3 regions of the Paenibacillus glycanilyticus genome follow, and region 3 is predicted to be linked to each of the others. Evidence: riboswitches for the same ligand, from Rfam matches in the RefSeq annotation. Region 3 holds a riboswitch; each other region holds the start of a gene.

What was found. A riboswitch is a leader RNA that binds a small molecule or an ion and turns the genes downstream of it on or off. The one in region 3 is predicted to bind ZMP and ZTP.
Region 1: it holds a riboswitch for ZMP and ZTP, as region 3 does, so the genes downstream of both, rpiB (ribose 5-phosphate isomerase B) here and ACR9FF_RS04560 (bifunctional 5,10-methylenetetrahydrofolate dehydrogenase/5,10-methenyltetrahydrofolate cyclohydrolase) in region 3, are expected to answer to the same signal.
Region 2: it holds a riboswitch for ZMP and ZTP, as region 3 does, so the genes downstream of both, ACR9FF_RS03435 (DJ-1/PfpI family protein) here and ACR9FF_RS04560 (bifunctional 5,10-methylenetetrahydrofolate dehydrogenase/5,10-methenyltetrahydrofolate cyclohydrolase) in region 3, are expected to answer to the same signal.

What each region holds. Positions count from the first base shown of each region.
Region 1 covers NZ_CP195155.1:6,303,656-6,310,935, reverse strand. Annotated here, with positions in the region: gene ACR9FF_RS28470 (YcnI family copper-binding membrane protein) at 1-23, shown strand, start outside; gene prfA (peptide chain release factor 1) at 166-1,236, shown strand; gene prmC (peptide chain release factor N(5)-glutamine methyltransferase) at 1,280-2,227, shown strand; gene spoIIR (stage II sporulation protein R) at 2,724-3,473, shown strand; gene ACR9FF_RS28450 (L-threonylcarbamoyladenylate synthase) at 3,618-4,688, shown strand; gene ACR9FF_RS28445 (manganese efflux pump MntP) at 4,804-5,316, shown strand; gene ACR9FF_RS28440 (low molecular weight protein arginine phosphatase) at 5,358-5,936, shown strand; ZMP/ZTP riboswitch at 6,023-6,103, shown strand; gene rpiB (ribose 5-phosphate isomerase B) at 6,204-6,662, shown strand; gene ACR9FF_RS28430 (TIGR01440 family protein) at 6,778-7,280, shown strand, end outside.
Region 2 covers NZ_CP195155.1:726,251-733,530, forward strand. Annotated here, with positions in the region: gene ACR9FF_RS03420 (glutathione peroxidase) at 1-170, shown strand, start outside; gene ACR9FF_RS03425 (hypothetical protein) at 261-677, shown strand; gene ACR9FF_RS03430 (glycoside hydrolase family 25 protein) at 720-1,433, opposite strand; ZMP/ZTP riboswitch at 1,568-1,647, shown strand; gene ACR9FF_RS03435 (DJ-1/PfpI family protein) at 1,700-2,299, shown strand; gene ACR9FF_RS03440 (PadR family transcriptional regulator) at 2,489-2,818, shown strand; gene ACR9FF_RS03445 (DUF2812 domain-containing protein) at 2,824-3,381, shown strand; gene ACR9FF_RS03450 (aldo/keto reductase) at 3,410-4,312, shown strand; gene ACR9FF_RS03455 (phosphotransferase family protein) at 4,352-5,314, shown strand; gene ACR9FF_RS03460 (response regulator transcription factor) at 5,359-6,045, opposite strand; gene ACR9FF_RS03465 (sensor histidine kinase) at 6,079-7,280, opposite strand, start outside.
Region 3 covers NZ_CP195155.1:1,005,885-1,013,164, reverse strand. Annotated here, with positions in the region: gene ACR9FF_RS04565 (S-layer homology domain-containing protein) at 1-4,275, opposite strand, end outside; ZMP/ZTP riboswitch at 4,725-4,809, shown strand; gene ACR9FF_RS04560 (bifunctional 5,10-methylenetetrahydrofolate dehydrogenase/5,10-methenyltetrahydrofolate cyclohydrolase) at 4,892-5,746, shown strand; gene ACR9FF_RS04555 (cyclodeaminase/cyclohydrolase family protein) at 5,747-6,385, shown strand; gene ACR9FF_RS04550 (choice-of-anchor J domain-containing protein) at 6,456-7,280, opposite strand, start outside.

The DNA.
Region 1 (7,280 bases), 1.5 Mb from region 3:
CGGCTAGAAAAAACAAGAAATAAACAGAATGAAGGGGCTCCGTTTTCCTTAGGGAAGACGCGGAGCTCCTTTCGTGCGACTTAGGCAAATACACCAGTCGAAAACGCGGGTCCTTTGTGCTATAATGAGTGATACCATTAAGGAAAATCATAGAGGTGAATCATTGTGTTGGACCGTTTACAAGCGCTCGCAGACCGTTACGAGAAGTTAAGTGAACTGTTGTGCGATCCGGATGTAGCCAGTGATCCGAAGCGCCTGCGGGAATATTCCAAGGAGCAATCGGATTTACAAGAGGCTTATGAAGCCTTCACAGAATATAAGCAAGTGTCGGAACAGCTTGACGATGCCAAGCTTATGCAAGGCGAGAAGCTTGACGACGAAATGCGCGAGATGGTCAAGATGGAGATTGAAGAGCTGTCCGAGCGCAAGACTGCATTGGACGAAAAAATTCGCATCGTCCTGCTGCCGAAGGACCCTAACGACGAGAAGAACGTTATCGTCGAGATCCGCGGTGCGGCAGGCGGGGACGAAGCTGCGCTGTTCGCTTCCGATCTGTACCGCATGTATACGAAATACGCGGATACTCAGGGCTGGCGCGTAGAGCTCATGGACCTTTCCGAGAATGATCTGGGCGGATTCAAAGAGGTTATCTTCATGATCAACGGAAAAGGCGCCTACAGCAAAATGAAATACGAGAGCGGCGCTCACCGCGTTCAGCGTATTCCGGTAACGGAATCGGGCGGCCGTATTCATACCTCTACTTCGACGGTATCGGTTATGCCGGAGGTTGAAGAGGTCGAGGTCGAAATTCTCGATAAAGATATCCGTATCGATACGTTCTGCTCCAGCGGTGCAGGCGGTCAGTCCGTTAATACGACGAAATCGGCGGTACGCGTGCTCCATGTGCCTACCGGCATTATGGCGACCTGCCAAGACGGCAAATCGCAGAACGAGAACAAAGCGAAGGCGCTGCAAGTATTGCGGGCCCGCATCTACGATATCCGCCGGCAGGAAGAGGAAGCGAAATACGCAGGCGAGCGTAAGCTGAAGGTTGGCACGGGCGACCGAAGCGAACGCATCCGCACGTATAACTTCCCGCAAAGCCGCGTAACGGACCATCGTATCGGTCTGACGCTGCACAAGCTTGATTCGGTTATGAACGGCGACATGGAAGAGATCGTATCGTCCTTGACCATTGCGGAGCAGGCGGAATTGCTGGAGAGAGAGCTTAACTAAAACCTTCGAGTCCAAAGACTCCCGAGGAAGGGAAGCTAGAGAGATGAACGATCATACAGACGAACGGGTGTTTTTTGCACCGTCGTTTACCATTAGGGAAGCCTGCATGCAGGCTTCTTCGTTTTTGGAGGGGCTTGGCGTTATGGAGCCGCGCTCCAATGTAGAGCGGCTGCTGCTGCACGTGCTGGGCATCGAGCGGTCAGCGATGCTTCGCGACTTCGGCGAGCCCTTTCCGGCGGAGCATGCCGCGGAATGGGCTCGGCTGATCCGCCGCAAGGCGGCGGGCGAGCCGGTGCAGTATATCATCGGCGAGGAATGGTTCTACGGCCGGCCGTTTACGGTTACGCCGGCTACGCTTATTCCGCGGCCGGAGACGGAGCTGCTCGTCGAGGCCGTGCTTGAGGCGGCCGACAAGCTGTGGCCGCCGGACGGGGCTGAAGCGCCGATGGTGGTTGACGTCGGCACCGGCACCGGCGCCATCGGCGTGACGCTTGCTTCGCAGCGTCCCGGATGGCGCGTATGCGCGTCCGATCTTTCGCCGGACGCGCTTGCGGTCGCCCGCGCGAACGCGGCCCGCCATGAGGCGGCGGGGCGCATGGCGTTCGTGCAGGGCGACCTGCTGGCGCCGTTTGCGAAGCGCGGCGCCGCAGGGGCGGCACCCGATGCGGAGGACATCCGCATCGATGTGCTTGTGTCCAATCCGCCGTATATTCCGGCGGATGATCTTGCGGGCCTCCAGCGCGAGGTGCGCGATTACGAGCCGCGCCTCGCGCTGGACGGCGGGGCGGACGGACTGGATCCGTACCGCCGCATGGTGGAGCAGCTGCCATCGCTTGCGCAGCTGCCGCGTATTGTCGCCTTCGAGCTTGGCATGGGCCAAGCCCAGGACGTTGCCGCGCTGCTGCGGAACGTCGGCGAATGGGACGACATCCGCATCATTACCGACTATGGCGGCATCGAGCGCCATGTCATCGCCGTCCGCACAAAATAGTAACTTTATTAAACACGCTGCTGGCGCATCATACGATGCCGGCAGCGTGTTTTTTGTTAACTCCGCTGCAACACGGAAAAACCGCGTTACAGCCCCTTACCCGCCCCACGCCCCGCGCCATTCCCGGCTGTAACACGGAAAAACCGCGTTACAGCCTCCTGCCCGCCCCAAGCCTCGCGCCATTCCCGGCTGCAACACGGAAAAACCGCGTTACAGTCCCCTGCTCGCACGCCCGCCCCACGCCCCGTGCCATGTGCCATTCCCGGCTGCAACACGGAAAAACCGTGTTACAGTCCCCTGCCCGCACCTCGCCCTGTGCCATTCCCCGCTCCCACTCCCTCCCCATCGCCAGCCTCGTGTGTTATGAAAACAACTCTATCATTTTCATTGTTTCTGCTAGGTTTATAGAGCCGGGAACGCGGACATAATGACGGATAGATACGTTCCGGAACGCAAGCTGATGCACCGACGGGTGCGATCGAGAGGAGCTTGTGTTATGATCAACCGCACTAATTCCCTTTTTTATTTCCGTAAATCATATGCTTTGTTGGTGATCGTTTTGTTTGTTCTTGTGATGAGCTGGGAGCAGCAGCGTACGGATGCGGCTGTGGTCGATACGATTATTCCGCAAGATTCCATCCGCCTGCGCATCTTGGCTAATTCGGACTCCCCTGCCGACCAGGCCGTAAAGCGTGTTGTCCGCGATGCAGTGGTGAAAGCCATGGATACTTGGGTAACGGGTCCGCAAACGATTGAAGAAGCGCGCCAAACGGTGCTTGATCATATGGACGAAATCAATGGTATCGTAGCTGACGTGCTGACAAGCCGCGGGTTCGATTACAGCTATCATGCAGAGCTGGGCCAGGTTCCGTTCCCGACAAAAATGTACAGCAACGAAGTGTATCCCGCAGGCAACTATGAAGCTCTCCTGATTACGCTTGGCGAAGGCAAAGGCCAAAACTGGTGGTGCGTGCTGTTCCCGCCGCTGTGCTTCATCGATGCGGCAACCGGCGAAGCCGCCGCAGCCGACCCGGATGCTGACGCCGCGAAAGCGGAGACGGTAAAAACGGCTTCCGCCGATCATAAAGATAAAGTCGAAAAAGCTTCTGACGGCAAAGAAGGCAAATCCGAAGCTTCCGTTCAAAAATCGCAAGACGAGAACAAGCAAGGCGAAGCGCCAAAAGCGAAGTTTTTCCTGCTGGAAATCATTGAGCAATTCATCAACTGGCTGAAAAGCCTGTTCTAATGCAAGCTGCCCGCGGCGGTTCTTTCAAGGCGCATAGTCGCCCGGCAAAGGGCCGCCGCTCCGCAATTCAGGTCGTATATGCTATAATGGGGGCAGTTAGACGACGAACGATTACTTTCGAATAGCAGGGATTGAAGGATAGAGATGACAACAACGAAGGTTTGGCGGGTTGCGGAGGCTGCTCCTGCCGATGCGATGGCCGGACAATTGGAGGAAGCGGCGGCGCTGCTGCGGGAAGGAGAGCTGGTTGCCTTTCCGACCGAAACGGTATACGGCCTAGGTGCGGATGCCCGGAACACAAAGGCGGTTGAAGGCATATTCAAGGCAAAAGGCCGACCGTCGGATAATCCTCTTATCGTGCATATCGCGGATGAAAATCAGCTGGCGGAGCTTGCGCTTCCTTATCCGGAGCTTGCGACCCGGCTAATGAAAGAGTTCTGGCCTGGCCCGCTTACGATCGTGCTGCCGGTACGCACAGGCGCGGTATCTCCGCTTGTTACGGCAGGGCTCGCGACCGTCGGCATCCGGATGCCGGATCATCCGGCCGCGCTGGCCCTCATTCGGCAATCCGGCTGTCCGGTAGCCGCTCCCAGCGCGAACCGCTCCGGCCGGCCCAGCCCAACGCTTGCAGCGCATGTGCTGGAGGATCTGGAAGGAAAAATCAGCGGCATCGTAGACGGAGGCGCGACGGGCGTCGGACTGGAATCAACCGTTATTGAGCTGCCGGATTCGAATACCATCCGTATTCTCCGTCCCGGAGGGATTACGGCCGAGCAGCTGCAGAGCGCTGTTCCGGAGGCGGTAATCGATGCTCCAGCGGCAGCGAATCCGGATGTGACGGAGGCGCCGCGCTCGCCGGGCATGAAATATACGCATTATGCGCCGAAAGGCGATCTTCGGATCGTGTTGGGCGAACCGGCGAATGCGGTCCGTTATATTCAGGAGCAACTCAATCATGCCAAAACAACGCCCGTGAAGACCGGTGTTCTCACTTTCGACGAAAGAGCAGCCGCGTATGATGCCGACCTGATCCTCAGTTACGGCAGCGAGCTGCATCCGGAGCAGGCGGCGCATAACCTGTATGCGGCACTCCGCCAATTCGACTCGGAAGGCGTGCAGCGCATATGGGCGGAAGGCTGCTCCGAGGAAGGGATCGGACTTGCTCTGATGAATCGTCTGGCGAAAGCGGCGGGGCATCAAATCGTCCGCGTATAGAGTAGTATGTTTGTCCCCTTGTCCGCATATCTTGGTTAAGAATGGATGTGGACATGGGGGCGATAGCGTGACTGATGCAACTTTGCATGCCGGACAATTCGCGACACTGATCATTATGGCGGTTGCGCTTGGCATGGATGCTTTTTCGTTAGGAATCGGAATCGGGCTGAAGGGGATTCGCCTGCGCGACGTGCTCCGGTTAAGCAGCATTATCGCGTTATTCCATGTGCTGATGCCTCTTGGCGGCATATATGCCGGACATTTTGTCAGCGGACTGCTTGGCCATGTTGCCACGATGGCTGCGGGCGTGCTGCTGCTTTTGCTTGGCGGGCACATGATTTACAGCTCGCTCAAAGGGGAATCGGTCCAGACGATGGACTACCGTTCCTCGATCGGAACGTTTTTGTTTGCGTTCAGCGTCAGTATCGACTCCTTCTCCGTTGGCGTGACACTCGGCATGTTCGAGGCCGATATTTTGCTGACGGTGTTATTGTTTGGGTTTTTCGGCGGGTTAATGTCCGTACTGGGACTGCTGCTTGGGCGCCGGGTCAGCGAAAATCTGGGCGGCTACGGGGAGGCGCTTGGCGGGACGATCTTGCTCATTTTCGGTCTTTTATTTATATTTTAATACATCAATGGAATCAGCCATACCAGAAAGGGGAATGCAGCATGACGCGCATCTTGTTTGTTTGTACCGGCAATACCTGCCGCTCGCCGATGGCGGAAGCCATGCTGAGGACGATGGCGGAGCAGAAGGGGATATCGCTGGAGGTTCGTTCCGCCGGAGTATCTACCATTGACGGACTGCCGATCTCGTCGCATGCGGCAACAACGCTGCGGGGCAAATCGGTCGAGCACCGCGGCTCGTCGCGCGCGTTAAGCGGAGAAGCCGTTGCATGGGCGGATCTCATTCTGACGATGACAGCCGGACACAAACGCGGCTTGCTCAACTATTTCCCTGAAGCCGTGGATAAAGCTTATACGCTCAAGGAATACGTTAACCAGGATACGGCCGTTCAGGCAGACATTGAAGAGCTCGAACGCCTGTATACGGAGATGCATATGAAGCAGGCGCTGGGCCAGCAGCTGTCGACTGCGGAACGTTCCCGTCTTCTGGAGCTGGAGCGCCGGATCCCAAGCTTCGATATTGCCGATCCGTTCGGCGGAACGCTTGGCATGTACGAAAGCTGCGCCAAGGAAATCGAAGAGAGCCTGAAGTCCCTCCTTCAAATGCTTCAAAAGGGATGATATTCCATGCCGGAATTAGGCCCGATTTATGCGTATATTTGATTGATTTTCACGGTTGAATAAGCTATCATGAAGGTAACAAAGACGGTTTCCGATGTAACTGGCGACGGAAGTGGGTAACCACGGTGGAGCATCGGAACATACGGCCGGTCGCCTGGGCAAAGAGCAGCATGCTAGTGATAGCATGTCATGCTCTTTTTTCGTCTTTTTGAGGATTTTAGGTATAATAAGTCCGTATGATTCGACAACTAGCAGGAGGGTTTTGCGTTGAAAATTGCAATTGGTGCAGATCATGCGGGTTACCGTCTGAAAGATGAAATTGTTCCGTTTCTTTTATCGCTTGGTCATGAAATTGAAGACTTGGGCTGCGACTGCAGCCAGTCGGTGGATTATCCCGATTATGCGCTGCCTGTGGCAGACAGAGTGGCCGGCGGTCAGGCTGACCGCGGCATTCTGATTTGCGGCACGGGTATCGGCATGTCAATCGCGGCGAACAAAGTTCCGGGTATCCGCTGCGCGCTGGTGCATGATATGTTTTCGGCACAAGCCACCCGCGAGCATAACGATACAAACGTGCTTGCGATGGGCGAGCGTATTATCGGCCCTGGTCTTGCGCAGGAAATTGTCCGCATCTGGTTGGAAACGCCGTTCTCTGGCGGCGATCGCCACGTTGGGCGTGTCCGGAAAGTGAAGGAAATCGAGCAGCAGTATACGGTTCATCCTTAGGTCCATGCTTTCGAAGCAAGAATTATCATTAACCGCTTAATTAACTGGCCATCGGTGTAATTAATCCTTAAGCGATTCGTGTGATCATTCTTTGTATTCATAGGAGGTATGTACAATGAACAATCAAAAGGAAACCATTACTATTGCAGCCGATGTGGAGACTATTGTAAGGGAACTTGTTGTAGCAGGAGGACTGAGAGCCGGCCAGCTGCTGGTTGTCGGCACCAGCACAAGCGAGGTGCTTGGCCATAAGATCGGAACTTCGGGAACGGTCGAGACGGCCGCCCAGATCTATGCAGGCATTGAAGCGGTCCGGAAGGACGTGGGCTTTTATCCGGTATATCAATGCTGCGAGCATTTGAACCGGGCGCTTGTCCTCCCCCGCGAGGCGGCGGACAAATACGGGCTGGACGAGGTTGCGGCCGTACCCGTTCCGAAGGCAGGCGGTTCAATGGCCGCTTACGCTTTCCGGCATCTGCCTAACGCTTGTCTGGTTGAGACGGTTCAGGCGCATGCGGGCATCGATATCGGCGATACCTTTATCGGCATGCACCTGCGCCGGGTTGCCGTTCCGGTCAGACCGTCCATCCGGTCGATTGGCGCAGCCCATGTTACGAT
Region 2 (7,280 bases), 280 kb from region 3:
ATTTTCTCCAGCAGAATCATCCGGACCTGTATGAAGGCGACGGCGTAAAGTGGAATTTCTCCAAGTTCCTTGTTAACCGGGAAGGTAAGGTTATCGCCCGATTCGAACCTACGACGCAGCCAGCCGATTTGGAACTGGCCATCGAGGAGGCATTATCCTCGGAGCAATAAGTCTAATTATTGCGAAAATAGTAAAGAGGCAGGATAAACATGCGTCCCGGAGAAGTTTCTCTGTAGAAAAATTTGAGGGAGGCATTCGCATTGAGCAAGCTTTTGAAGGTAGCTATGGCGGTTACTGCTGTTTTTGCGCTGCTTATGCAACCGGTCTCGGCTTCGGACAAAACAACCAAATTCAAAGTAACGCTTGTCAGCGTGGAGCTGGTTGAGAATAACCATGTCGGTAACGAGTGGTTGACTAAGGCTTACGTGAACGGCAAGGAAGTACAAAAAAACAAAAGTATCACCCTGAGCTTGAAATCGACGGACAGCATTAAGCTGAAGGCATATGCCGAAGAGCAGGATAAAATTCCCGATAGCAATTCAGCCAATGATACGGTAAAAGCATCTTCTATCACAAAAACCGTCAATAAAGCGTTGAAGGTCGTTGTGACGGAGAACCGCGGCAGGTATTCGGGGAATACGGCCGAGTGGAAGTTTACCTATAAAATCGAAAAGTAATCCGTCAGCCGATGCTTCCCAAGAAGTTTCGGCTTCTATTTTTTAGCGCTCAAACCTTGCCTTAAATTGCTCGTAGTCTCCGTTAAAAACGTTAATATCGACGTACGAGTCGATGCCTGGGATAAGACCCCGGTTGTTGTATTGCCAGAATAACCAGCTGCGGTCACCTCGTAAACGCGGATGCTTGACGATATCCCTGATCCAGATTTCGTAATCCTTGAAGCTGCCTGCTATATAGGTATTAAAGGTATCGTAAGTGACATACAAGATAGGCTTCTGCTTATAATGCTCCTCCAGATGGCTGGAGAGGATGGTCAGTTCCCGCTGAATGAGGGCGACATCCTTATCAAGAGCAATCTCGATATCGATAACAGGCGGGAGATTGGCGGACTCATTGGGTACCTCTTCGATAAAATGCGCCGCCTGCTGGGCGCCGGTGCTCTGCGTCGTGAAAAAATGATAAGCGCCGGTCCTCATCCCTTGGCTTCTGGCTTGCTCCCAATTCGATTTGAAGTCCTTATCCGTCATATCCTTTCCTTCGGTTGCCTTGATATAGACGAACCGCCATTTGCCGCTGCCGGCAACCTTGCCCCAATCAATCTCGCCCTGATAGTGGGACACATCGATTCCCCGAATCTTGTATTTAGACGCGAACAGGTTGTTATGCCAAATGATGCCCTTATATTCCAATACACCGGCGATCACGAAGATCAGCAGTATACATGCGGTGCTTATCTGCCATCTTTTTAGCTTCATAGCCACCTATCCTTTGTTCCTGCCCTTAATTTTACTTTGAACATTCCGATACATAGACGTCAGCATGTCCTTATTTGTTTCCGCAAAATTTAACTTGCCCCGCGCATATGCCCGGTTTATGATAAAAGTAAATATCTGGTATGTGCAACTGGCGTAAACGTGGAGAACCACGAGGGAGCACATATGTCATGAGCCGTACGCCTGGGCAGAGTATCGTTTCTCGTGAAGAGAGGCGATGCTCTTTTTTATTGGGGAGGATGAAGCGGATGCAGAAGAGAAGGAATGTAGCTATTCTGATCTATGACAACGTTGAAGTGCTGGACTTTACGGGACCGTTTGAAGTGTTTATTACGGGCAGCAATCGCGGGCAGGATTTCCATGTGTTCACCGTTGCGGAGAATAACAGTCCCGTTACGGCCTTAGGCAATCTGAGCGTCAATCCGGCCTATACCATTCACGACTGTCCCAAGCCCGATATCGTGCTTATTCCCGGCGGCTGGGGCTCCCGTCAGGAAATGCACAACAAGGTGCTGACCGATTGGATCAGGAAATGCGCTGACGAGTCGGAGCTGCTGCTATCCGTCTGCACGGGTGCGCTGCTCCTTGCGAAGGCGGGAGTGCTGGAAGGGCTGAAGCTGACGACGAATCGTCTTGCAACCGAGGAGTTAAGGCAGGTCGCTCCGGCATCCGCCGAAATCTCCGAGACCGCCAGATATGTGGATAACGGAAAAATCGTCATGTCCGCCGGCATTTCGGCCGGCATAGACATGTCACTCTATGTCATCAGCCGCCTTCTTGGCGAGGAGAGAGCCTTGCATACCGCAAAACTAATGGAATACGATTGGGTGCCAAAAGAGCATTCCTGATGCACTTTGGCAATGATGAAAGAAACCTATCAGAGCATGTCGAGATTCTCGGCATGTTCTTTTTTGTGAGATTTGTTTTGATAAATTTTCCATAAAATATATTGACAGTCGATATATCGAGACTTAATATATAAGCATAAGATATATCGACAGACGATATAGTTCGAGTGGTGGGAAGGATGATAAGACATGAAAGAGATGCTGCCGCTTACCGAGGCGTTTTATTATATCCTGATCGTTCTCTATACGGAGCCATCACATGGATACGGCATTATGCAGGATACCGAGAAGAGAAGCGGCGGGCGCGTAAAGCTTGGTGCAGGAACTTTATATACGGCGCTTAATACCTTGCTGGGCAAAGGGCTGATTGAGCAATATCCCGTTCCGGAGGGAGCGGACTCGCGCCGCAAAATGTATGCCATTACGGAGAACGGCATGCTGGTAGTCGAAGCGGAGATCGCAAGACTGGAAGAGCTTCTGAACGTAGGGCGACAAGCTCTGATTACGAAGAAAGGGTGAGGCGGATGAGCGACAAGCTGATTAAGCGGCGCCGGCTGACGATGAGCTGGAACTTTGAGAAGGAAGAGCAATGGCTTAACGAGATGTCCCGTGACGGAATGCATTTCAAGAAGGCGAGTATGGCAAGCAGCTTCTTCGCGAAGGATGAATCGGTCCGGTATACGTACAGACTGGATTACCAGACCGGGCAAAAACTTGGAAGCAGCAAGTTTCAGGAGTATATTGATTTGTATCAGGACGCAGGCTGGGAATATGTCAGCTCTTACGGCTCGCTCTGGCATTATTTTCGCAGGGAATGGCAGCCCGGGGAGGAGCCTCGGCTCTATACGGACCGCGACTCCTTGATTCAGCTGTACAAAAGACTGCAAGGAGTTATGGCCGTAATGATGCTCGTTAACCTCGTAATCATGCTTGCCAATATGGTTAATCTGCGGAACTTCTTCAGCGGCGACAGGTTGTGGACGATAGGCCTGCCGGTGACAGTTCTTTATCTGCTCCTGTTCGGCGTATTGGGGTATGGCTGCTGGAGGATGCAGAAGAAAGTAAATGCGCTTAAACTTTAACCTGGATAACGGAAGGAGCAAATCTGCTATGAGAAAAAATCAATTGGGCAGTTCGGAATTATACGTAGGGGAGATTGGACTTGGCTGCATGTCGCTGGGTACGGATGAAGAAAAGGCCATTTCCCTTGTTCATGAAGCCTTGGAGCGGGGAGTAACCCTGCTGGATACAGCCGATCTGTATGACAGCGGCCGGAACGAAGAGCTTGTCGGCAAGGCCATCCGGGGACGCCGTGAGCAGGTGGTGCTGGCGACCAAGGTCGGCAACCGGAGAATAGCCGGACAGGAGGGCTGGGCTTGGGATCCTTCGAAGGCTTATATTTTATCCGCCGTGAAAGACAGCCTTAGACGGCTGGGGACGGACTACATCGATCTGTACCAGCTGCACGGCGGGACGATCGAGGATCCGATTGACGAGACGATCGAAGCGTTCGAGCAATTGAAGCGGGAGGGCGTAATCCGGGAATACGGCATTTCCTCGATCCGTCCGAATGTCATTCGGGAGTATGCTTCGCGGTCTTCCATCGTTAGCGTTATGAATCAGTATAGCATCGTGGACCGGCGGGCAGAGGAAACGGTGCTCCCGTTGCTGGAAGAAAAGGGGCTAAGCCTGATCGCGCGTGGGCCTGTTGCAAGCGGCGCGCTTGCGGCAAACCGCCAGCCGTCCAAAGGCGTGCTGGACTATGAACTCGATGAGCTTCTTGAGCTTCGCAGGCAATTGGAGCAGCTGACATCGGAAGGACGGAGCCTGTCGCAGCTTGCGATCCGTTATTCTCTCAGCCATCCGGCAGTAGCTGTGGCGATTCCGGGTGCAAGCTCCCGCGAGCAGCTTCTGCAAAATATCTCTGCCGCGGATATTCCACCGTTGACGGACGAAGAAGTACAGCTTATTCGCCGCTTAAGCAAAGCGGGCGTGTACAAGGTTCACCGCTAAGCTAAGCCCGATTCCAAGATCCGGAGGTTGTCAGGCGCAATGGAAAATGCGAACAAGTACAGGTTGAATGACAAGGAGATCGAAACGATCGTACGGGAGACTTTTGGACAGGCTTATATTTCGGTTAGCGAGCTAACGGACGGTTGGGCAAACATGGCTTACTCGATTGTGCTGGGGGATGGACGAAAGACTGTCCTGAAGATTGCGCCTTCCGCGGATAAGCTGGTCATGCGTTACGAGAAGAACATGATGCGGACGGAAGTAGAAGCCATGCGCCTCGTCGCGGACACGCCAGGACTTCCTGTTCCGCGCGTCTATGCGTACGATGCTGCTTGTTCGATCATCCCGGCGGAGTATTTTTTTATGGAGTATGTAGAAGGAACGGCAATGAATAAAATAAGGGACTCTCTCTCATTGGAGGAGCGGGAGGCCATCGCACGCGAGCTTGGCGGCTACAGCCGTTCCATTAATGCCTATAAGAACAGCTTCTTTGGGTCGCTTCAACCGGAGGGCCGCAGGAAGGATAACTGGGCGGAAGCGTTTGAGGGTATGATGGCGGATGTGCTGGCCGACGGCAAGGATGCAGGCGTCGAGCTGCCGGTGTCCTATACGGAAATCGAGAAGGAAGTGCTTCGCTACAGAGAACTGTTGGGAGTAGTTAAGGAAGCTTCGCTTATCCATTGGGATTTGTGGGATGGTAACGTGTTTGTCCATGAAGGCAGAATCTCCGGGCTGATCGACTTCGAGCGCGCCTTCTGGGGCGATCCGCTCAGCGAATTTTATTTCGGCCGCTTCGCGAAGAGTACTTTAGGCGCGTTCTGCGAGGGGTACGGCATTAACGGCTTAACCGAGTCCGAGCAGAGAAGACGCGTGTTGTACGATTTCTATCTCGATCTCATCATGGCCATTGAATGCACTTATCGTAAATACGAAAGCAAGGATCATATCAAGTGGGCTTACGAGAATTTCGCAGAGGGCTATAAGCAGCTGCAAGCCCTGTAGAATAGCAAAGCTGATGACGGTTAGTAAGCCGCCATCAGCTTTTTTTAGAGCTTCTTTATGACCTCGAATATGCGAAGATCGTTAATCGTCTGAATGACCATCGCCGAGTCGGGCATTTGGAATTTTCGCAGAATGGAATTAATCTGTTTCTTTATCGTTTCATATTCGACGCAGCGTTCCTCCGCGATTTGCCTCCGTTTCTTTCCCTCGCATAACAGCCTTAGAACCTGCAGCTCGCTTGGCGTAAGATCGGAAATGATCTGAATAATATTGATCAGGCTGTTCTCGGCTCGTTTCACACGCGCAAATTCCTCGCGGATTTTCTCGGCAATCATCGGGCGGATGGGAGAGGCATTCATGTAGGCCGCGCGGACAGCGTCCAGAACCTCGATGTCGGCTGCGTTTTTCAATAAGTAATCGGTAATGCCGGTTTGGAAAGCTGCAAAAATGAAATTCTCATCCTTGTGAACCGTGAGGACGATAATTTTCATATGCGGGTATTTCTCGTTGATTAATTTTGCTGCTTGAATACCCGCATATTGGGATTCCATCTCGATATCCATGAGAATGACATCGGGTTGGTGCAGGCCGGCCTGGAGGAGCGCATCATGTCCAGAGAAAGCACGCGCCACGCATATAAATTCATCATGCCTTGCAAAGGTTCTTTCCAGCCTTCGAAGATGGGCTTCCATGTCATCGGCGATGAGAATACGGATGGTTTGTTGTGTCATGGTACAAAAATCCCCTTTCATCTGCGTCTCTATCTAAATGATCGGCAAGAACACCGTAAAGGTTGTTCCCGCCTCTTTTTTGCTGTCTACTACAATTTTGCCGTCATGCCCCAGGATAATTTTATGGCAATAGGACAAGCCGATTCCCCAGTTGTTTACCGAAGCTTTCGTGGTGAAGAAAGGATCAAAGATCGTCTCTAAATGCTCGTCCGCGATGCCGGGACCGTTATCTGAAATCCGGATAAGCGCCCAGCCGTTCTGCCGGCTGCTTTCGATAGCGATATGGCCGTCCTCCCGGAATTGCAAGGATTCGCTGGCATTAAGAAGCAGATTATAAATGGCTTCGCTCAAATGGTTCGAATCTATATAGCAAATAGCTGGCGACAAACTTGGCGAAGTCTCCACCTTGCAGCGGACATTCAGCTCGGATAGCCGAGCAACCGCTTGTTGTACCGGCAGGTCGATAGACATCGGCTGCAGATTCAAGTTTATATTTTTCAATTTTTCAGCGGCGTCGTTGATGCTGTTTAACGCTGCATGAGAAGATTCAAGGATCAAATCTAGGCTATATGAGGATTCGTGATCAGCCCGATGGCGCTCTTTTAGATAAGCCGCCTCAGATTGAATGCCGATCAAGTGATTCTTCAGGGCATGGGTAAAAGCTCGCGTACCGAGAGTGGCCGTATCAATGCTTTTGTTGATTTGGATATCGCGATTTTTGCGGTAATTTTCTATCGAATGAAACTTATAGACCATATAGATCATCAAGAATAGAATCAAATAAATCGCATACGGAAACACCGGAAGAAGAATGGATTGATAGCTTAACGGCGGCTGCAAATAGTTGTAATACCCTTTCAAATAGGTGGCTTTCACCAGTACTTTCGGGGCCCATGAGAAAAGAAACAGATGGATGACGACAAGCGGAATAAAGAGCAGGACATGGTATAAGGTCAAATTTTTAATGAACCTAATTTTCGGATAATTCAAATAATAATTGAGCAGCAAGCCAAACGCAACAAAAAGTATGAGGTAGCGAAGGCATTTCAAGACGGTTTCTATCAAGTTAAACACTAGCGGATGATGTATTTCATTACTTAAAGAGATTTGAATGGAAGGATCAAAGTAGACGGTTTGAATCGCAAAATAGAATAGGATGCTCGCGTAGCCGATTCTCTGACTCTTCGGGCCAAGGCTATGCGTAAAGGCTATGGCGAAGCCTAGCAATGAGCAGT
Region 3 (7,280 bases):
CGTAATCAGTTCAACCTTCGCCACGTTATCGTTGGATGGAGTCGCGATATAGCTGTAACGCGGGTCGGATTTGCTCTCGAGTACGTTATCGCTGCCCGTAATATTAAAATTGAGGGTCTTGCTGTCGACGGTAGAACCCATGTACCAGCCGTTAGCCGTTGCATCCAATTTCGCGTTTGGATCCTCGGTCATGTAGACGCGCATGTTGCGCATCGCATCCATAAGCGAATCCGTCGTCAAATCTTTCGCGACAATGACGGTACGTCTTTTTGTCTGGCCCCATGTCGCATCATGGTTGTCTTCACCGAAAGTTGGCGCGACATGCCAGCCGATATCAAGTGCTTTATAGTACAGGTTTTCAAGATTGACGTAAGAATAGTTGCCGGAGCCGTTGCCGACTTCGAACAAGGTGAACAGCTTGTCTACCTGCTTGTTGTAAGGCAGGAAGCTGTTGAACGAGCCCGTAGGCGCGTTCGGATGGTTGAATTGGGCAACGATGTCATCGTAAGTCATTACCCAAGAGTAATACTTATCCAGATCCTGATACTGGCCGCCGTCTTCAATCCGGTCGATGAAATTGTCCGTGCCGAATACGTTGGAGTGGCCCCAAGTGGTCGACGTCATTTCGAATGCCGGGAACACGACGAATTGTCCGTCAACCGTATTCGATTTGGCGAGCGACTTGGTCAATGCCCAGCTCTCGCCGCCCTTGCGCTCAGGCATGCCGCCATGGGAAGCTGCGTCTTCCGCCGTTCCGCGAATGGCAGCGTCGATATCATGAGAATGGTCGGAAAAGGCGAAATAGTCATAGCCGTAATATTTAGCCTGATCAAGCGCGGTCTGAGGGTCGCCGTGCGCGTCATGCGAAATATTCGTATGGTTATGCGTTGTGCCGTAGTAATGGTTGCCTCCGGAAAAACGCTCTTCGATCGTAAACGTCCACGATTTATCGGTTACGTTGCCAAGAGTATCCTGGATAATCAACTGAATCGTGTGGTCGCCAACAGCCAAATCATCGTCCGTAGTCAGCGTAAGCGTTGCTTGCGTTGCCGAAAATGCTGCGCGCTGCGTGTAGTCAACGCCGTCGATTTTCAGCGTGGCTTTCGTATAATCAATGCCGCTTGGATCGTTATACGATGCGGAAATGGCCGGATGCTGCGTTTCGAGCTTATCCCCTTCCGCTGGCGATAAGCTTGTAATGACAGGGCCGTCTTTATCTTCAACGATGTCGATAACGATTGGCTCCGCGCTGCTGCCGGAACCTGCCTTAACTTCTCCGGATATCGCTTCGATGTAATAGAAAAGCTTGCCCGTTGCAGGAACATCCGCTTGCGGGATATGGCCGTTGTAATGCACCTTGTCCGCAGCGCTTAGTTGAACGGAACGGTAATTTTCGCTTTCCGCCCCTTTATAATAAAGCGTTACGGAATCGGCGAACTTCGCCAAGGCTTCAAAGCTGACGTCCACGCCAGTGTAGGCTTTCTCAAGCGGCGTATGGCTGAATTGAAGCTCGCCCTTGACGTCCGAAGCACCGCGCGGCATCAAGCGGTAGCCGCTGTCATACGGAGATACCCGGTCCGCTTGCCCGATAATGCCGGTGAAGGTATACGTTTCGTTCAGTTCAATGGTATTGCCCGACATGTCAATGCCCGAGCCTGCCGTCACTCTGACGATAAACGTATTGTTCGCATCATCGGTGAGCGTTACGTCTGTATCCGCTCCTGATGCTGCCGTATTCGTAACTTTGCCTTTGATGGCCGCAAGCGTGCCTTCAATTGGCTCCATAGTAGCTGCCAATGATGCTTTCGCAAGCTCAACCTTTGTTGCCGCCGGCAAGCCTTGATCGCCTTCGTCTTCGATCGAGGAAGCCAGAAGCTGAAGCATACCGGCCGTAAACACGATCGAACCGGTCACTTTCACTTTATGTCCCGGTACAATGGATACGCCTGGTACCGCGCCGGCAATGACATTAAGACCGCCGGTAGCGTCCTGCACGTAAAAATTAGTTGGCTCGGTGCCTAGCACACCGTTCGCGGTCGTAACGACACCTTCGACGGTTGCCGTATAACCAGCCTGCTGCGTCATGCCTTTTGCATCCGAAGCACGTACGTCGCTAATAGCCGCGATTGCCGGTTTCGCGTAGGACGACGCGTCGATGCGCGTATACGGGCTTTCCGCATTCGCATACGCATGCGTGAGGTAAACCGATTGAATGCCGGTCGAGTTCTGGATGGTCATGGCAAACGAACCGTTAACTCCGGCAGTCGCCTGACCAACCGCCGTGAACGCGCCGTCAACATAGGCATAAGCCTTCACTGTCGAATTCGCCACGGCCGCATCCGCCGTACCGGTTACCGATGCAGCACCGTCAAATGTAATATTTGCTGCTGCGGGCGCTTCTCTATAAGAGGCGTTCTTCACGATGATTTCGGATGGCGACGCTGCCGCTTTCGGCACGAAGGTCACGAAATCCTTGGATGGATCCTTCGTGAAGTACGCACCGTTATGCATGCCTACAGCCGCACGCGGGTCTGAACCAATCTCGGTTTTGCGGACCATCACGCCGCTCGCAATATCCGATGCGATAAACGGAGCTCCCCATAAGAACGTTTTTCCGTCAAAGAAGGAAGATGCGCTGCCGTAAGCAACCATATCAACGATATTCTCGTTGTTCGGATCGGAAGTCGCTGTCGCGGCTTGCGTCAGAATGATAATGCCGCCGCCGGAGGAGCCTGCATTAGGTCCAAGCGACCCGGTATCGTCGGCTGCCACGGGCAAGGCGGACGCCCCGCTCGTGTTGACTGCCCCGGACACGAGGTAGTAACCATGGGCCTTGATTGTTCCGGTAAGGGCAGTCCCTTTTCCCGTCGCTGCGGGATTAGTCAATGCCGTATAATCGATAACCCAGCCTTTCAGGCTGATATCGTGGTCCGTACGGTTGTACAGCTCGAAAAATTTATTTTTGTAAACCCCGTTTGCCGTTCCGCTTACGTTCAGCATGCTGAAGACAACATCGCCCGGATTCGCTTTATTCGGATTCACAATCGCAAAATCAACGCCGGTTTTAGCGCTGACCAGCTTGTTCGCCGCTTTGGCGGTCACGTAAATTTTCGCATTGCCGTCCGCATTGGAAAGGCTTGCCGTAAACGAACCGTCCGCTTCGGCTGTTGTCGAACCCGCCGGAGTTGTGCCATCCGCCAAATAGATCGTAACGGCTGAACCGCCAGCTACGGCGGAAGCTGTTCCCGACACGGTCGAGTAGCTCGAATAAGTGATCTTGGCTGCATTCGGCGCGGCAGTTTGTCCGACCGATACGTTCACCTTCGCACTCTCTTCTTTGCCCGTCTCCGTAGCGGTTACCGTCACCGTTCCCGCATGAGTCGGATTGCTGATCGTCAGAGCAAACGAACCGTCCGAGTTAGCGGTCGTATTGCCGAGCGGCGTATTGTCGGCATCGTAAGCTTTCACTTCCGCATTTGCCGGTACCGCTCCGATATCGCCGTTTAGCGTCGCGTAATCGTCCACGAACGTAATTTTGTTAACGACCGGAGGCGTCGTTGCTTGTACGCCGCCATTGCTGCCGTCGCCACCGTCGCCGCCGGAACCGTCAGACGAATCGCCGGCTACAACGATGTTTTCGATCTGACTCGTGCCTCCGCTCCCGAAAGCTTCCGTAGCGGAGTATGTACCCGTACCCGCACGGACGGAGATATTGTCAACGAGCGTCCATCTCAAATAGACCATCGGCTGATTGTCCGCTTGGGAAGGCAACGCTACATTGCTCAGTACGCCTGTCGTCCAATCGTTTTGAACTTTTACGGTACCGCCTGCAACATCATTCCAGGCTGCTCCGTCTAGGCTATATTGAAGCTGGAAGTCTCTTGGCCCTGTCGCTGAACCCCGCTGAACCGAAGATACCTTCAGATTCGTATAACCAGTCGTAACGAGGGAAGTCTGCCAGAATCCCCCTACCGTCCATCCGCTGCCGCTAACAACGGACATGGCAGGAGTAGATTTATCGTTGGAGAATCCCACTGTTGGTGCGGTTGTCGTCAGTTTCTTGTCTTTGTTGACATCAAGCGTAACGCTTTGGTTCGCCGGAAGGTCCACGGCTGCATTTGCACCCGTGCCCGTCCCGTCCCATTTCGCAAGCGTCACCGCCGAAGCTGCGGATGCCATAGGCAAAAGACTGCCCGGCTGCAGCAGCGTGAGAAGCATCATAACGGATAAAACGATGCCGAATACGCGTTTATTTTTTAACGCCGAATAACCCACTTAAAAGCCTCCGTTCAATGAATTCATATTGGAAATAAGTCTTCTAACAGAGGTAGGCCAAGCTGTGATAAAATAAATAGGCTTGCTTATCAACGGCAAATAAACCGCCGATAAGCCGGTTTCTTCAGAAGCCGTGGTCCGTGCGCCCCGCCAAAAGCTATCGGATCGCGGCTATTTGATTCCTATTTATGACTTGCAAGAGAATAGACTCCTTTCCGCAAAATTCTATAAAAATCCCCAAAAAACGAGTTAGCCTTACCTCACCTGCATTATAGCACCGTTAATTTCGACAATTGTCATCGTAATATTAATTTTTTAGCAGTAAACCATCCTGCTTTTTCATATGTTCATTTTTGAAATATTTTCAAGTGAAATTTGTTTCAGCCCTTACAAAAAGAACAGGTATCCGACTTTTCTTTCCTTCAAACTTTTGATACAGTAAGAAAAATAACGTTGTATGCGACTGGCGAAAAAAGTGGAATCAACCACGGGGGAGCATGCAGCTTGGACGTTCCGTTCGCCTGGGAAAAGTATCTGAGGACAGACTCGCGTTTTTCGCGAGCCTTCCGCAGGTACTTTTTTTCGTTCATGAACAAAACGGCATGGAGGGATTGGAATGACGAAGCTCTTGAAAGCGAAGGAAGCAGCAGATCAAGTATACGAAGGAATAAGAACGAAGGTCGAAAAATGGAAGCAGATTGGGGTTCAGCCTCATATGGCGACCATTCTGGTCGAAGGAGATCCCGCATCCGCTTATTATGCCGGGGCCAAGCAAAAAATCGCCGAGAAGCTAGGCGTAGCTTTTACTCTCCACGCGTTCCCGGGAGGAGTTGCGGAAGAAGAGCTCCTTCAGCTTGTTAACCGATTGAACAATGATCCAACCGTTCATGGCATTATGCTGGAGCTGCCCCTGCCCCGGCATCTGTCGGCAAGCACCATTGAGAGGGCGATCTCCCCGTTGAAAGACGTGGACGGAGTTACGCCTGATAACAAGCTTGCTACGGTAACGGGTGACACCGGTCTCTATCCGGCTACCCCCCAATCCTGCATTCGTCTCCTGAAGCATTACGGTTATACGCTTGAAGGCAAGAACGTAACGCTCGTGGGACGCGGCCAGACCGTCGGGCTGCCGCTGTTCCATATGCTTCAGCGCGAGAACGCCACCGTAACCGTCTGTCATTCGCGCACGCCGAATATCGCTTCCCATCTGGGCCATGCCGAAATCGCCTTTGTCGCGGTTGGCCGCCCAAGCGTGGTTACGCAGGAGATGGTTCATCCCAACCTCGTCATTATAGATGCCGGAATCAATGAAACGCCGGAGGGTAAAATGATTGGCGATGTTGCAATCGGCGTTCAATTAAGCGCAGCGGCGGTATCCCCCGTACCTGGCGGGGTCGGAACGTTAACGACGGCTATCCTGTACGAAAATCTGCTGAAGGCTATTGACCTTCAACTCGGGGAGGACAAATAGATGACTGCAACGATTTCGTGGGATGATTCCATCCGTCATTTTCTGGAGCAAGCCGGCAGCGCTAGTCCTACGCCGGGCGGAGGAAGCGTAGCCGCATTAATTGCTGCGCTTGCAGCTTCGATGACTTCAATGGTTGGGAACTTGACTCAAGGTGAGAAGTTCGCCGATATTCAATCTACTATTGTTGAAGTCATAGAGAAGATGCGTCGCTTAACGACAGAATGCGAAGAGCTGCTCCAGGCGGACATCTCTTCTTTTAATGGATACATGGATGCGCTAAAGCTGCCAAAGAGCTCCGATGAAGAGAAACATATACGCAAAACCGCGCTTCGCGAAGCTGCGATTCAAGCGATTGATGTTCCTCTGCGTCTCATTGAGGTGTGCCGGGAAGGCTTGGTATTTACCCGCCGCATTGCGGAGTCTTCCAACAAAAACGTCATCTCCGATCTAGGGATTGGAGCGATTTTGTTCGAAGCTGCAGCCCAGTCTGCATTGCTGACGATCGAGATCAATCTGGCCTCGTTAAAGGACGCGGAGCTAAAGCAGCTCTATTCGGACAAGGTAGTTTCGCTAATGAACGAGATTCAGGAACTGAAAAGCAGCTGCCTTCAAATCACGCGCAATCGCATCCTCGGATAAAAAAACATGAATATTCTATCGCACGAAAAGAAGACGCCCAGGAGAATCCCGGCGTCTTCTTCTATTTTTTTTATTTAGACGGCTTGTCTTTTTTTCCGTTAGACTTTAAGACAACGTCGTAATCGTAAGGCACGCTGCTCACGGTGCCTTCAGGCGCGGCGTAAGTCGTCATCATAATGATACTGCCGTACTTGGAGCTGTGGAGCATGTCGGCAAGCTCGATGCGGCTCGACTCCGACATGTTGATCGGATCAGGTACCCGGATAACCTTAACCTGGTTGCCCTGTTCCTTGTCCTTCTGCTTGTCGTAGTTTTTCATAAGGCCAATGAACTCCACCTGATAATTGACGTATTGGCCAATCGTCTGCTCTAGGCTCTTAAAGCCGGAGGTATCCGTCATCGGATCAATGACGGTCCCGTTCAGCCGTAGATTGGATAAGTACCAGCCTGCTTCGTTGTAGCCCCAGTCCGTCAGGTAACGGAATCCAAGCAGCACCTTCTTGCCGGCATAAGCGGACAGATCAAAGGTCTCCGTCTTCCAGCCTTCGGAGCTGCCCGTGAAGCCCGGCAGATTCGCTGCCGTCTTCGGATAGCCTCCTTCGACCAGATCGCTACGCGTATCCTCGTTGGACAGCGAGGTCCAGGTCTTTCCTCCGTCCTCCGATATTTGCACCACGCCGAAATCCCATTGCTCCTCGATATTATAGCTGGTATCGAAGCTGAGCTCCGGTGTTGCCTGACCGGTCAGATCGAGTTCCCTGATGAGGAAATTGTCTGCCTGGTCGCCTTGATTGCTCCATAGGACCTTCCCTCTTTCGGGATCCTCTACGGATATCCAGTTGGTGCGCAGGAAGTCGAGTCCCTGGAAATAGAGATGATCAATTTTGGAGTCGGG